2 regions of the Labedella gwakjiensis genome follow, and region 2 is predicted to be linked to the other one. Evidence: predicted binding sites of a transcription regulator. Region 2 holds the regulator's gene; the other holds the start of a gene.
What was found. The regulator LexA, encoded in region 2, represses DNA repair genes until DNA is damaged. The targets are predictions, from matches to a motif close to TCGAACANNTGTTCGA.
Positions count from the first base shown of each region.

Region 1: the regulator LexA is predicted to act here: its motif matches at 3,071-3,086, upstream of uvrA (excinuclease ABC subunit UvrA).

Region 1 covers NZ_PYAU01000001.1:3,333,855-3,341,078, forward strand. Annotated here, with positions in the region: gene coaE (dephospho-CoA kinase) at 1-298, shown strand, start outside; gene CLV49_RS15660 (pyroglutamyl-peptidase I) at 295-906, shown strand; gene uvrB (excinuclease ABC subunit UvrB) at 954-3,017, shown strand; gene uvrA (excinuclease ABC subunit UvrA) at 3,142-6,033, shown strand; gene uvrC (excinuclease ABC subunit UvrC) at 6,036-7,224, shown strand, end outside.
Region 2 covers NZ_PYAU01000001.1:2,840,813-2,848,036, forward strand. Annotated here, with positions in the region: gene CLV49_RS13350 (class I SAM-dependent methyltransferase) at 1-475, opposite strand, end outside; gene hflX (GTPase HflX) at 518-2,062, shown strand; gene lexA (transcriptional repressor LexA) at 2,076-2,798, opposite strand; gene CLV49_RS13365 (LysM peptidoglycan-binding domain-containing protein) at 3,060-3,458, shown strand; gene CLV49_RS13370 (histidinol-phosphate transaminase) at 3,554-4,636, shown strand; gene hisB (imidazoleglycerol-phosphate dehydratase HisB) at 4,633-5,241, shown strand; gene hisH (imidazole glycerol phosphate synthase subunit HisH) at 5,238-5,876, shown strand; gene priA (bifunctional 1-(5-phosphoribosyl)-5-((5-phosphoribosylamino)methylideneamino)imidazole-4-carboxamide isomerase/phosphoribosylanthranilate isomerase PriA) at 5,937-6,683, shown strand; gene CLV49_RS13390 (SseB family protein) at 6,667-7,224, shown strand, end outside.

The DNA.
Region 1 (7,224 bases), 490 kb from region 2:
GCGAAACGACCCGGACGCCATCGCTGTCTACGACGTCCCGCTCCTCGTCGAGACCGGCGTCGACCACGACTTCGATCTCGTCGTCGTGGCGGACGCCGACGCGGAGATCAGGACTCAGCGACTGATCTCGCTCCGGAACCTCGATCCGGTGGAGGCGCGACGCCGTGTCGTCGCCCAGGCCAGCGACGAGGAGCGACGTCGGATCGCCGACGTCCTCATCGACACGACCGGCTCGCTCGAGGAGACAGAGGCGCAGGTGGATTCCCTGTGGGCCGATCTCGTGGCGGGCCGTCGGTGACTCGCGTCCTGGTCACCGGCTTCGAGCCGTTCGGCGGGTCGACGGTGAACGCATCGGCAGAGGCAGTCGCCCTGCTTCCCGACAGGATCGGCGACGTCGACATCGTGCGTGCGACGCTTCCGTGCCTCTTCGATGAGGCGCCTCGTCGTCTCGCCCTCCTGATCCACGAGGTCTCGCCGGATCTCGTCGTGGCGGTGGGGGAGGCCGGTGGCCGGACGAGCGTGGACGTCGAGCGCGTGGCCGTCAACCTCGACGACGCGCGAATCCCCGACAACGCCGGGAGACAGCCGATCGATCGCGTGATCATCGACGACGCTCCCGTCGCGTACCTGTCCGGGCTCCCGGTCAAAGCGTGCGCGGCGGCCATCGACGAGGTGGGTGTCGCGTCGGGGGTGTCCAACACGGCCGGCACGTTCGTGTGCAACCACGTCTTCTTCGCCCTCATGCACATGCTCGAGGGTCAGCCGGAACGTCGAGGCGGCTTCGTCCACGTTCCCACCCTCGACCGTCTGTCGGCCGCGGCGTCGGCCACCGCTCTCGCGGCGGTGATCCGCTCTGCGGCTCGAACGACGGAGGACATCCGCGTGAGCCGCGGCGCGGAGTTCTGATCGCGCGACCCGGACCCGGTGTCGGTGGCGGGATTTAGAATGAAAGCATGCAACCGACACGCTCCGTGAACCCGTTCGAGGTCGTCAGCGAGTACAAGCCGAGCGGCGACCAGCCCGCGGCGATCGCCGAGCTCGCGGGTCGCATCAACGCGGGCGAGACCGACGTCGTCCTGCTCGGTGCCACGGGTACGGGAAAGTCGGCCACAACGGCGTGGCTCATCGAGGCCACGCAGCGGCCCACGCTGGTGCTCGCCCACAACAAGACCCTCGCTGCGCAGCTCGCGAACGAGTTCCGCGAGCTCATGCCCAACAACTCCGTCGAATACTTCGTCTCGTACTACGACTACTACCAGCCGGAGGCCTACGTCCCGCAGACGGACACCTTCATCGAGAAGGACTCGTCGATCAACTCGGAGGTCGAGCGTCTCCGCCACTCCACCACCAACTCGCTGCTCTCCCGCCGCGACGTCGTCGTCGTGTCGACGGTCTCGTGCATCTACGGACTCGGCGCGGCCGAAGAGTACTTGGATGCCATGGTGGCCCTGCACGTCGGTGACTCGGTGGGACGCGACCGCCTCATCCGCTCGTTCGTCGGGATGCAGTACAACCGCAATGACGTGGACTTCTCCCGTGGCAACTTCCGCGTCCGTGGCGACACGATCGAGATCATCCCCGTCTACGAGGAGCTCGCGATCCGCATCGAGATGTTCGGCGATGAGATCGAGGCGCTGTACGCCCTTCATCCGCTCACGGGAGATGTGGTGAAGAAGCTCGACGCCGTCTCCATCTTTCCGGCCACGCACTACGCAGCCAGCCCGGAGACGATGCAGCGGGCGATCGCAACCATCCAGGTGGAGCTCGAGGAGCGGCTGGCGGAGCTCGAGAAGCAGAACAAGCTCCTCGAGGCACAGCGGCTGCGTATGCGCACGACCTTCGACCTCGAGATGATGCAGCAGATCGGGTTCTGCTCGGGCATCGAGAACTATTCGCGGCACATCGACGGACGCGCGCCCGGCGAAGCACCGAACTGCCTCCTCGACTACTTCCCCGACGATTTCCTCGTCGTGATCGACGAGTCTCACGTCACGGTGCCGCAGATCGGGGCCATGTTCGAGGGAGACGCCTCCCGCAAACGCACTCTCGTCGAGCACGGTTTCCGGCTTCCGAGTGCCATGGACAACAGACCGTTGAAATGGGACGAGTTCAAGAGCCGTGTGGGTCAGACGGTCTACCTCTCGGCGACCCCAGGGCGGTACGAGATGGGGATCGCCGACGGCGTGGTGGAGCAGATCATCCGACCGACGGGCCTCGTCGATCCTCAGATCGTGGTCAAGCCGTCGAAGGGCCAGATCGACGATCTGCTGGAATCGATCGTGGAGCGCGCCGAGAAGGACGAGCGCGTCCTCGTGACCACTCTCACGAAGAAGATGGCCGAGGAACTCACCGACTTCCTCACGGAGGCTGGCGTACGCGTGCGTTACCTGCACTCGGACGTCGACACACTTCGTCGTGTGGAACTGCTCTCCGAACTCCGAGCCGGTGTATACGACGTGCTCGTCGGCATCAACCTCCTGCGTGAAGGACTCGACCTGCCGGAGGTCTCGCTCGTCGCCATCCTCGACGCGGACAAGGAGGGCTTCCTGCGCTCGTCGACCTCGCTCATCCAGACGATCGGGCGTGCGGCGCGAAACGTCTCGGGCGAGGTGCACATGTACGCCGACGTCATGACCGACTCGATGAAGCGCGCGATCGAGGAGACGGACAGGCGTCGCGACCGTCAGCTCGCATACAACGCCGAACACGGTATCGACCCCACTCCTCTGCGCAAGAAGATCGCCGACATCACCGGCATGCTGGCTCGCGAGGGGGAGGACACCGAACGGCTTCTGGCCGGGCGGGACGGCAAGAAGAAGAGCCCAACCCCCAACCTCCGCCGGGAGGGGCTCGCAGCCGAGGGCGCGAACGATCTCGAGTCGATCATCGCCGACCTGAACGCTCAGATGCTGTCAGCGGCGGCCGAGCTCAAATTCGAGCTCGCCGGTCGCCTCCGTGACGAGGTCGCCGAGCTCAAGCGGGAACTGCGCCAGATGGAGAAGGCTGGTCATATCTGACCGGTCGGCGGGCAGCGGATAAACCAGCGGCTCGCGGGGCGCGGAGTCTACCGCCGCACGCCTGTTCGCGGAGGGCGAGTGCTCGGCGGGACCCAGTGTCAGTGGGTCCCCGTAGACTTTCGAGGTGTCGATTTCCCCCGTAGAACAGAGCGCTCAGCTCAGCGTCCGTGGTGCCCGAGTGCACAATCTCCAGAACGTCGATCTCGACATCCCTCGTGATGCGCTCGTGGTCTTCACGGGCCTGTCAGGGTCCGGAAAGTCGTCCCTCGCGTTCGACACGATCTTCGCCGAAGGTCAGCGTCGATACGTCGAATCGCTGTCCGCCTACGCCCGGCAGTTCCTCGGGCAGGTGGACCGGCCGGACGTCGATTTCATCGAGGGTCTGAGTCCCGCCGTCTCGATCGATCAGAAGTCGACGAACCGTAACCCGCGGTCCACCGTCGGCACGATCACCGAGGTCTACGACTACATGCGCCTCCTGTGGGCGCGCGTCGGCATCCCGCATTGCCCGGTGTGCGGTGAGAAGATCCAGCGCCAGACGGTCCAGCAGATCGCCGACCAGCTCATGGAGCTCGAGGCCGGCACGCGATACATGGTCATGAGCCCCGTCGTCTCCCAGAAGAAGGGCGAGTTCGTCGACCTCTTCCAGGAGTTGTCGGCCAAAGGATATGCGAGAGCCGTCGTCGACGGCGAGACGATCCAGCTCAGCGAGCCGCCCACCCTCAAGAAGTCGTACAAGCACGACATCTCCGTCGTGGTCGACCGCCTCGTAGCCGGCCCCGATGCGCTGTCGCGGCTCACGGACTCGCTCGAGACCGCTCTCTCCCTCACCGACGGCGTGGTGCAGATCAACTTCGTGGACGAGGACGGACCGGACGGAACGGTCACGTATTCGGAGAAACTCTCCTGCCCGAACAACCACTCCATCCAGCTCACGGAGATCGAGCCCCGCACGTTCTCCTTCAATGCGCCGTTCGGCGCATGCCCCGAGTGCTCCGGTCTGGGCACGCGCATGGCTGTCGACGACGAGCTCCTCCTGGGAGACGAGACGCTCAGCCTCAACGAGGGCGTCATCGTCCCGTGGACCACGCAGGGCAAGGGTCTCTACCAGTACTACGAGAAGCTCCTCGACGGATTGTCTCGCGACCTCGACTTCTCCCTCGACACCCCGTGGAAAGACCTTCCCGAGCGTGTACGCGAGGCGGTTCTCCGCGGTGAGAACTTCAAGGTCAAGGTCAAGTGGCGCAATCGATACGGGCGCGAGATGAGCTACTCCTCGGGCTTCGAGGGGGTCATGCCCTACATCGAGCGTCAGTACCTGCAGGCCGAGACCGACGTGCAGCGGTCGCGCTGGTCCGAGTACCTCCGCGAGGTCCCGTGCCCCGTCTGCCAGGGGAAGCGCCTCAAGCCGGAGGTGCTCTCCGTCCTCATCCACGGCGAGAACATCGCCGACGTCTCGCTCCTGAGCCTCGAGGACGCCCGCTCGTTCATGGACCGTCTCGAGCTCACCGAGCGGGAGGCGAAGATCGCCGCTCAGGTGCTCCGCGAGATCAAGCTGCGACTGGACTTCCTCAACGAGGTGGGACTGGGCTACCTCGACCTGGCACGATCCGCCGGGTCCCTCTCGGGCGGGGAGGCTCAGCGCATCCGCCTGGCCACCCAGATCGGTTCCGGGCTCACGGGCGTGCTCTATGTGCTCGACGAACCGAGCATCGGTCTGCACCAGCGCGACAATCGGCGACTCATCGAGACGCTCGTGAAGCTTCGCGATCTCGGCAACACCCTGATCGTCGTCGAACACGACGAAGACACCATCCGGACGGCCGACTGGATCGTCGACATCGGACCTGGCGCTGGAGTGAACGGCGGCACGGTCGTGCACTCGGGTGACTACGAGTCCCTCGTCGCCGAGCGCAACTCCCTCACGGGCGACTACCTGTCGGGACGCAAGTCGATCGAGACGCCGTCGCGCCGTCGGGACGTCGACCCCGAGCGGATGATCTCCGTCGTCGGCGCTTCGGCCAACAACCTGCGCAACGTCACGGTGGACTTCCCCCTCGGTGTCTTCACGGCCGTCACCGGCGTCAGCGGATCGGGAAAGTCGTCTCTCGTGAACGACGTGCTCTACCGCGTCCTCGCGAACAAGCTCAACGGGGCGCGCAAGGTGCCGGCGAAGCACACGCGGGTGACGGGCCTCGAGCAGCTCGACAAGGTGATCCACGTCGACCAGGCGCCCATCGGCCGCACGCCCCGCTCGAACCCCGCCACCTACACCGGGGTCTTCGACAGGATCCGCACTCTCTTCTCGGAGACGGTGGAAGCGAAGACTAGGGGATACCAGCCCGGCCGATTCAGCTTCAACGTCAAGGGAGGCCGCTGCGAGGCCTGCTCGGGCGACGGCACGATCAAGATCGAGATGAACTTCCTGCCGGACGTATACGTCGCATGCGAGGTGTGCGGGGGAGCGCGGTACAACCGCGACACCCTCACGGTCCACTACAAGGGCAAGAACATCGCGGAAGTGCTCGACATGCCGATCGCCGAGGCTGCCGAGTTCTTCGAGCCGATCTCCTCGATCCACCGCTTCCTCAAGACCCTCGTCGACGTGGGACTCGGGTACGTCCGTCTCGGTCAGAGCGCCACGACCCTCTCCGGTGGAGAGGCTCAGCGCGTGAAACTCGCCACGGAACTCCAGCGGCGGACCAATGGGCGGAGCGTCTACGTTCTCGACGAGCCCACGACGGGACTGCACTTCGAGGACGTGCGCAAGCTCCTCCTTGTTCTCGGCAGCCTCGTCGACAAGGGCAACACGGTCATCGTCATCGAGCACAACCTCGACGTGATCAAGTCCGCAGACTGGCTCATCGACATGGGCCCGGAGGGTGGCGCCGGAGGTGGCCGGGTGCTCGCGGTCGGCACCCCGGAGAAGCTCGCATCGGTCAAGAAGAGCCACACGGGTGTGTTCCTCAAGGAGATCTTCGACGCCGAGCGGAACCTCACGCGCAAGGCCGGCTGAGAATGGCGGATCCGCGCAGCTATCGGCCGAAGGCCGGTGAGATCCCCACAGAGCCGGGTGTCTACAGGTTCACGGGGGAGGGGGGGCGCGTCCTCTACGTCGGCAAGGCGAAGAACCTCCGAGCACGGTTGTCGAACTACTTCGCTCCGTTGCACACCCTGCACGAGCGCACCCGTCGTATGGTCACATCCGCGACGGGTGTCGTCTGGACAGTGGTCGGCTCCGACATCGAAGCCCTGCAGCTCGAATACACCTGGATCAAGGAGTTCGATCCGCCGTTCAACGTCAAGTTCCGAGACGACAAGACCTACCCGTTCATGGCGATCACGCTCGGGGACGAAGCTCCGCGCGTCATGGTCACGCGGAACACGCGTATCCGTGGCGCGAAGTACTTCGGGCCCTACCCGAAGATCTGGGCAGTCCACGACACCATCGACCTGATGGTCAAGGCGTTTCCCATCCGCACGTGCTCGGACTCGAGCTACAAGCGGGCGATGCAGTCGGGACGTCCCTGTTTCCCCGGACAGATCGGACGTTGTGGCGGACCCTGTTCCGGACGCGTGACGATCGAGGAGCATCGCGCCATCGTCGATGACTTCGTGGCGTTCATGTCCGGTCACGATCGCCGTTTCGTGACGGATGCGACCAAGAAGATGAAGGCGGCGGCGGAGCGACAGGACTACGAGGCGGCTGCACGTTATCGGGACCGTCTGCTCGCTCTCGAAGCCGTGCTCGAGAAGAGCGCCGTCGTCCTCGCGGACCGCGTCGACGCCGACGTCTTCGGCTTCGAGCACGACGAGCTCTCGGCCGCTGTTCAGCAATTCATCGTGCGCGGCGGGCGCATCAGGGGCGTGCGCTCCTGGACCGTCGACAAGGAGCTCGACATGGAGACCCCTGAGCTCGTCGAGCAGACACTGCTGCGCGTGTACGCCGACGCCGGGCGCGAGACGATCCCGAAGGAGATCTACGTCCCGGCGCTTCCAGACGATCTCGACGAGATGGAGGCGCTGCTCGGAGAGCGGCGCGGACGCGGCAAGGTGAAGGTACAGGTCCCACGGCGGGGCGAGAAGGTCGCATTGATGGACACCGCGATCGTGAACGCGAAGCATTCGCTGCAGCTCTACAAGATGCGTCGGAGTGGCGACTTCGTTGCACGATCGAACGCTTTGGGCGACATCCGGGAGGCGCTCG
Region 2 (7,224 bases):
ACCCGTCAGAGGCGGGCTGAAGGCGTGGGATCCAGCGCTCGAGGAGGCCGTGCAGTTCGTCCTTGCCCACCCGGATCGGCGGATTCGACCAGATCGTGCGGAACATGATGTCCTCGGGCACCTCGTCGGGGAGAACCGCTCGAACGTTCTCGAGTCCGAGCGTGGCCGCGTTGCGACGGACGAGATCGAGTGCCCGCTCGTTCACGTCGACGGCCCAGACCGTGGCATGGGGTGACTCCAGCGCCAACGTGAGGGCGATGGGCCCCCAGCCGCATCCGATATCCAGGAAGTCGCCTCCCGGCGGGGGAGAGGGGACGGCCGAGAGGAGCACGGCGGTCCCCACGTCGACGCGGTCGGGACTGAAGATCCCGTTGCCCGTCTGCAGCCGACGCGGGGCGCCTGCGAGAGTGACGGAGAGCGACCGCAGGCCCATCTCGCTGTCGGGCGATGAGCTGAAATAGTGGTCGCCTGCCATAGTCCGTACGGTACAGGACCGCCAGAGAGTATCGTTAACCGGATGAATGAGACCCCTCCGAACACACCAGAAGACGACGCCGTCAAACGTGTGCTCGCGGCCGCGGGGCGCCCGTCGGCCGGGTACTCGATGTTCGGTGCCGGTCGGGCGCAGGCGTTGCAGGACACCGCCACCGTGAATGGCGATGGTTCCGACGGCGAGCAGTTCGACCGCGAGGACCGACAGGCGCTCCGCCGCGTCGGTGGACTCTCGACCGAGCTGGAAGACGTCACCGAGGTCGAGTACCGCCAGCTGCGGCTCGAGAACGTCGTGCTCATCGGGGTCTATTCGCAGGGATCGCTCCAGGACGCCGAGAACTCCCTCCGCGAACTCGCGGCTCTCGCTGAGACCGCCGGCGCTGTCGTCCTCGACGGCCTGCTCCAGCGGCGACCCCACCCCGACCCCAGCACGTACTTCGGTCGGGGCAAGGCCGAGGAGCTGCGAGCCGTCGTCGCGTCGCTCGGGGCTGACACGGTGGTCGCCGACACGGAACTCGCCCCCAGCCAGCGTCGTGCGCTCGAGGACGTCGTGAAGGTCAAGGTCATCGACCGTACGGCCGTCATCCTCGACATCTTCAGCCAGCACGCGAAGAGCCGCGAGGGCAAGGCGCAGGTCGAACTGGCCCAGCTCGAGTACCTCCTTCCGCGACTGCGTGGGTGGGGTGAGTCGATGTCGCGACAGGCCGGTGGCCAGGCCGCCGGTGGCGCGGGAATGGGTTCCCGAGGTCCCGGTGAGACGAAGATCGAGCTCGACCGTCGCCGGATCAACACGCGCATGGCGAAGCTGCGCGCCCAGCTCAAGGGATTCGCCCCGGCTCGCGAGGCCAAGCGAGCGAACCGCAAGCGCAACGAGGTACCGAGCGTGGCGATCGCCGGCTACACGAACGCCGGCAAGTCGAGTCTGCTGAACCGCATCACCCGCGCGGGCGTCCTCGTGGAGAACGCCCTGTTCGCCACCCTCGACGCCACGGTGCGACGCACACGGACGGAGGACGGGCGCACCTACACGCTCGCCGACACCGTCGGTTTCGTGCGCAATCTCCCTCACCAGCTCGTGGAGGCGTTCCGCTCGACCCTCGAGGAGGTGGCCGACTCCGATGTGATCGTGCACGTGGTCGACGCTTCGCACCCGGACCCGGCCTCGCAGATCGCGACGGTGCGCGATGTGATCGGCGACGTCGGCGGTCGGGACATCGCGGAGATCGTCGTCTTCAACAAGAGCGATCTGGTGTCGGAGGACGACCGGCTCGTCCTCCGCGGCCTCGCCCCCGATGCGATCTTCGCGTCCGCTCGCACGGGTGAGGGCGTCCAGGAGATCCTCGATCGGATCGCGGACAGCCTGCCGCGGCCGAGTGTCGTCATCGAGGCCCTGGTGCCGTACGACAGGGGCGAGCTCATCTCTATGCTCCACCGCCGAGCGCAGGTGACCTCTCTCGACTACACCGAGGAGGGTACGCGCGTCGAAGCGCTCGTCGGCGAGGAGATCGCCGCGCAGCTCGGCGACTTCGTCGTCGCCCGACGCGCGAACGCGCGCCCGGACGACGACTGAGGCGGACGACCGCTCAGACCGAGCGGAGGACGGCGACGATCTTGCCGAGGACCTCGGCCTGATCGCCCAGGATGGGCTCGAAGTTGGAGTTGCGCGGCAGGAGCCAGGTGTGTCCGTCGCGCTGCCGGAAGACCTTGACGGTCGCCTCCTCGTCGAGCATCGCGGCGACGATGTCACCGTTCTCGGCGGTGCGCTGCGAGCGCACCACGACCCAGTCGCCGTCGCAGATGGCGGCGTCGATCATCGAGTCGCCCGACACCTTGAGCATGAAGAGATCACCCTTGCCGACGAGCTGGCGGGGGAGGGGGAAGACCTCTTCCACGTGCTGCTCCGCCGTGATGGGCACTCCGGCGGCGATCCGGCCGACGAGGGGCACCATCGCTGCGTCGCCGACGGGCGTGCTGTTCTCGTAGTCGAGGGAGTCGGACGTGGCCGACGGGAGCTCGATGAGGACCTCGAGGGCTCGCGGCCGGTTCGGGTCGCGTCGGATGTAGCCCGACAGCTCGAGCTGATTGAGCTGGTGCGTGACGCTCGAGAGGGACGCGAGGCTGACGGCGTCGCCGATCTCCCGCATGCTCGGCGGGTAGCCGCGCTGGCTGACGGACCGCTGGATCACGTCGAGGATCGAGCGCTGCTTGTCGCTCAGGCTCTTCCTCCGACGTGTTCCCTGGCGCTCGCCTGAGCTCTCCGCGGCCGACGCATCTGCGCCTCGCGTGCCGTTGGTGGCCTTGCCCATGGTGCCCGCCGTTCCGCCCCGACGACCGAATGTCGGTGGCTCATGATCTGCTGTCTCTCGACAATCGAAACTGTATCCGTGCTCGCCGAGTGAACCAAACATTCGTTCGAGTGTGTCGTGGATCGATCTCGATATTCGTCCGAACATCGCGCTTGCGTGTTCGAACATTCGAAGATATATTCGGAACAGAGATTCGCTTCGAGGCCTCCCGGCCGAGGCCCCGAAGCGAACTCGCTTCCTTTCCAGAACAAGGAGAGCACCATGACCGCAATCACCATGAACGCCGTGAGCAGCACCGCCGCCCGCACCATGGGATCGTCGAGCGCGGCTCCGGCTTCCACAAAGGCCCGCCTCCGCATCACTCGTCGCGGGCGTCTCGTTCTCACCTCGCTCGTCGTGGGCCCGCTGGTCGCCGTCGGTGTCATCGCCGGTGTGAGCGCCACGTCGGCCATCGCCACCTCATCGAGCTCGGCCGTCGTCGAATTCGACTACCTCACGATCAACTCGGGGGAGTCGCTGTGGCAGGTCGCGGAGCGCATCGCTCCCGCGTCCGACCCTCGTGACGTGATCGCCGATATCGTCTCGCTCAACCAGATGTCCACGTCGTCGGTCGAGCCCGGACAGCGCATCGCGATTCCCACGGCCTACTCCGCCGGCTGACGCCTCCTGTCTGGCACGTTCCGGTCATTGATGGGCGGGGATGGTCGCGGCGGTTCGACTGTCACACGGGTCGGGGCGATCGGTAGGCTCGTCGGGTGACTTCTCTCGATGATCTTCCTGTCCGCGCCGATCTGCGCGGCAAGTCGCCCTACGGTGCTCCTCAGAAGGCCGTGCCCGTCGCGCTGAACGTGAACGAGAACACGCATCAGATCCCGGAGAATGTGGCGCGAGACATCGTGCAGTCCTTGGCCGTTGCCGTTCTGGGCGTGAACAGGTATCCCGATCGCGAGTTCGGGCAGCTTCGCGCATCCCTCGCCTCCTACCTCGGTCACGGTCTCACGGGGGATAACCTGTGGGCGGCCAACGGTTCCAACGAGGTGCTGCAGCAGGTCCTGCAGGCGTTCGGTGGTCCCGGTCGATCCCTCCTCGGATTCGACCCCACCTATTCGATGTACCCGTTGCTCGCAGACGGCACCGGCACCCGGTGGATCGGCGCACCGCGCGACGCCGACTTCGAGTTGTCGCCGGAGACGGCCGTCGCCGCCATCCGTGAGCACGACCCGGACATCGTGTTCCTGTGCTCGCCGAACAACCCCACCGGCACCCCGCTCTCCATCGACACGATCGAGGCGGTGTACGACGCGGCGCGAGGCATGGTCGTCGTCGACGAGGCCTACGCGGAGTTCGCGCCGGACGGCACACCGAGCGCTCTGACGCTGTTGCCTGGCCGCGATCGACTCATGGTGTCGCGCACCATGAGCAAGGCGTTCGCGTTCGCGGGGGTGCGCCTCGGGTACCTCGCCGCGGCGCCCGCCGTCACCGATGCACTCCGCCTCGTCCGTCTGCCGTACCACCTGTCGGCCCTGACCCAGGCGGCGGCCGTCGCGGCTCTCCGGCACAGCGATGAGATGCTCGCCATGGTCGATGACATCCGTCAACAGCGTGACCGAATCGTCAGCCGGCTCGGCGAGCTCGGATACCGCCCCTACCGCAGCGAGAGCAACTTCGTTCTCTTCGGAGGTGTCCGTGATCCGCACGCCGTGTTCGAGGCTCTGCTCGAGCGGGGGATCCTCGTGAGGGACCTCGCCATCGACGGCTGTCTCCGCGTCTCGGCGGGCACCGAGGCGGAGACCACCGCGTTCCTGGACGCCCTCGCCGACGTAGACTCGACGGCATGAGCACCGGCAACCGCGTCGCCCACATCCAGCGTGCGACCTCGGAATCCTCCATCGACCTGCGCCTCGACCTCGACGGCACGGGTGCGAGCGAGATCCACACGAGTGTTCCGTTCTTCGACCACATGCTCACGGCGTTCGCCAAGCACTCCCTGACCGATCTCACCGTCACGGCGTCGGGCGACACCGACATCGACGTCCACCACACCGTCGAGGACACCGGCATCGTGCTCGGTCAGGCCATCCGCGAGGCGCTCGGCACGAAGGAGGGCATCTCCCGATACGGGGACGCCCACGTTCCACTCGACGATGCGCTTGCGCGCGCTGTGGTGGACATCTCTGGTCGCCCCTATCTCGTGCACGACGGGGAGCCGGCCGGGTTCGAGTTCCACCTCATCGGCGGACACTTCACGGGATCGATGATCCGCCACGTCTTCGAGGCCATCGCCTTCAACGCCGGACTGACGGTACACGTTTCGGTCCTCGCGGGCCGCGACCCCCACCACATCGCCGAGGCGGAGTTCAAGGCGTTCGCTCGCGCGTTCCGCCAGGCCAAGGCCCTCGATCCGCTCGTGCTCGGCATTCCGTCCACGAAGGGCGCGCTGTGAGCGGCAGTCGACCGCGGGTCGTCGTCCTCGACTACGGATCGGGCAACGTCCACTCGGCCGTGAAGGCGCTCGAGCGCGCGGGCGCCGACGTCGAGCTGACGGCGGATCGCAAGGCGGCGCTCGAGGCCGACGGTCTTCTCGTGCCCGGCGTGGGGGCGTTCGCCGCGGTCATGGAGTCGCTCACGTCTGCCCGTGGCGGCGAGGTCGTCGACAAGCGACTGGCGGGAGGCCGCCCGGTGCTCGGGATCTGCGTCGGCATGCAGGTCATGTTCGACCGCGGGGTCGAGCGGGGTCTCGAGGCCGACGGCCTGGGCGAATGGCCGGGTACCGTGACCCAGCTCGACGCTCCCGTCCTGCCGCACATGGGGTGGAACACCGTCGAACCGGACGCAGGAAGCACGCTCTTCGACGGCATCGAGGACGAACGCTTCTATTTCGTGCACTCATACGCGGCGTCGGACTGGACCCTCACCGTCGACCCGCCGTTCCCGCAGCCCCACCTCACCTGGGCGACACACGGCCAGCGATTCCTCGCTGCCGTCGAGAACGGACCGCTCACCGCGACGCAGTTCCACCCGGAGAAGTCCGGCGACGCCGGCATCCGCCTCTTGTCCAATTGGCTCGGGTCGCTCTGATCTGACTAGGATCGTGTGCGGCTTGCGAGCCGCCGTCTCCGACCCGATCGAGGAAACACCATGAGCGAGTTCAACCAGTCCCCTGATCTCGTGCTGCTTCCGGCCGTCGACATCGCGGGCGGCAAGGCCGTGCGTCTGACGCAGGGCGAGGCCGGCACCGAGACCAACTACGGCGACCCCGTCGAAGCGGCCGCCGATTGGGCCGGTCAGGGGGCGGAGTGGATCCACCTCGTGGACCTCGACGCGGCGTTCGGACGGGGACACAACGCCGCGATCATCCGGCGCGTGATCCGGCAGGTCCGTGGCGTGAACATCGAGCTCTCCGGCGGGATCCGCGACGACGCCTCTCTGGAAGCGGCTCTCTCGAGCGGCGCCAAGCGCATCAACCTCGGGACCGCTGCGCTCGAGAACCCCGAGTGGGCGGCGAACGTGATCGGACAGTACGGCGAGGCGATCGCCGTCGGCCTCGACGTGCGCGGCACGACGCTCGCGGCGCGCGGATGGACGCAGGAGGGCGGCGACCTCTGGGGAGTGCTCGACCGCCTGGAGCAGGCCGGCTGCGCACGCTACGTCGTCACCGACGTCACGAAGGACGGAACGTTGCGCGGCCCGAACATCGAGCTGCTCGAGCAGGTCATGGACCGGACCGACCGACCGGTCATCGCGTCGGGCGGAGTCTCGAGCCTCGACGACATCGCCGCTCTGCGGGCCCTCGTCCCGCAGGGCCTCGAAGGCGCGATCGTTGGCAAGGCGCTCTACGCCGGAGCGTTCACGCTCGCGGAGGCCCTGGATGTCGCGTCCGACTGATAAGGCGGACTCGGCCGGTCGGCCCTGGGCCGAGCGGTCCTTCGGCCACCACGACCAGTCTCACGCGGGCGACGACGGCTCGGCGCCCGCGGATCTGATGGACGTGCTCGAACGTTTCCGTCGGGGAGGCGCGTCGCACGGCGATGTCGTCGACGTCTTCCGAACGTCGCGTTTTCTCATCCCTCTCGTCGCCGAGGCCGGGGGAGTGGAGGAGAACGAGCGCGGTCTGCGCGTCGAGAAGACGCAGGAGCTCTCGATCGTCTCCGTAGCGGGACCGGATGGACGGAACGTCCTTCCCGTGTTCACCTCGGTCGATGCGATGGGGCGGTGGAACGCGAAGGCGCGCCCCGTCCCGGCCGACGGCACTCGCGTGGCTCTCGCCGCCGCATCGGAGGGCACGGAACTCGTCGTCATCGACCCGGGAAGCGACACGGAGTTCGCCGTGCGGCGCCCGGCCGTCTGGGCCGTCGCCCAGGGGGAGCCGTGGACGTCGGCCGCAATCGATCCCGCCGTCTACGCGGCCTTCGACGCGTCGATCTCG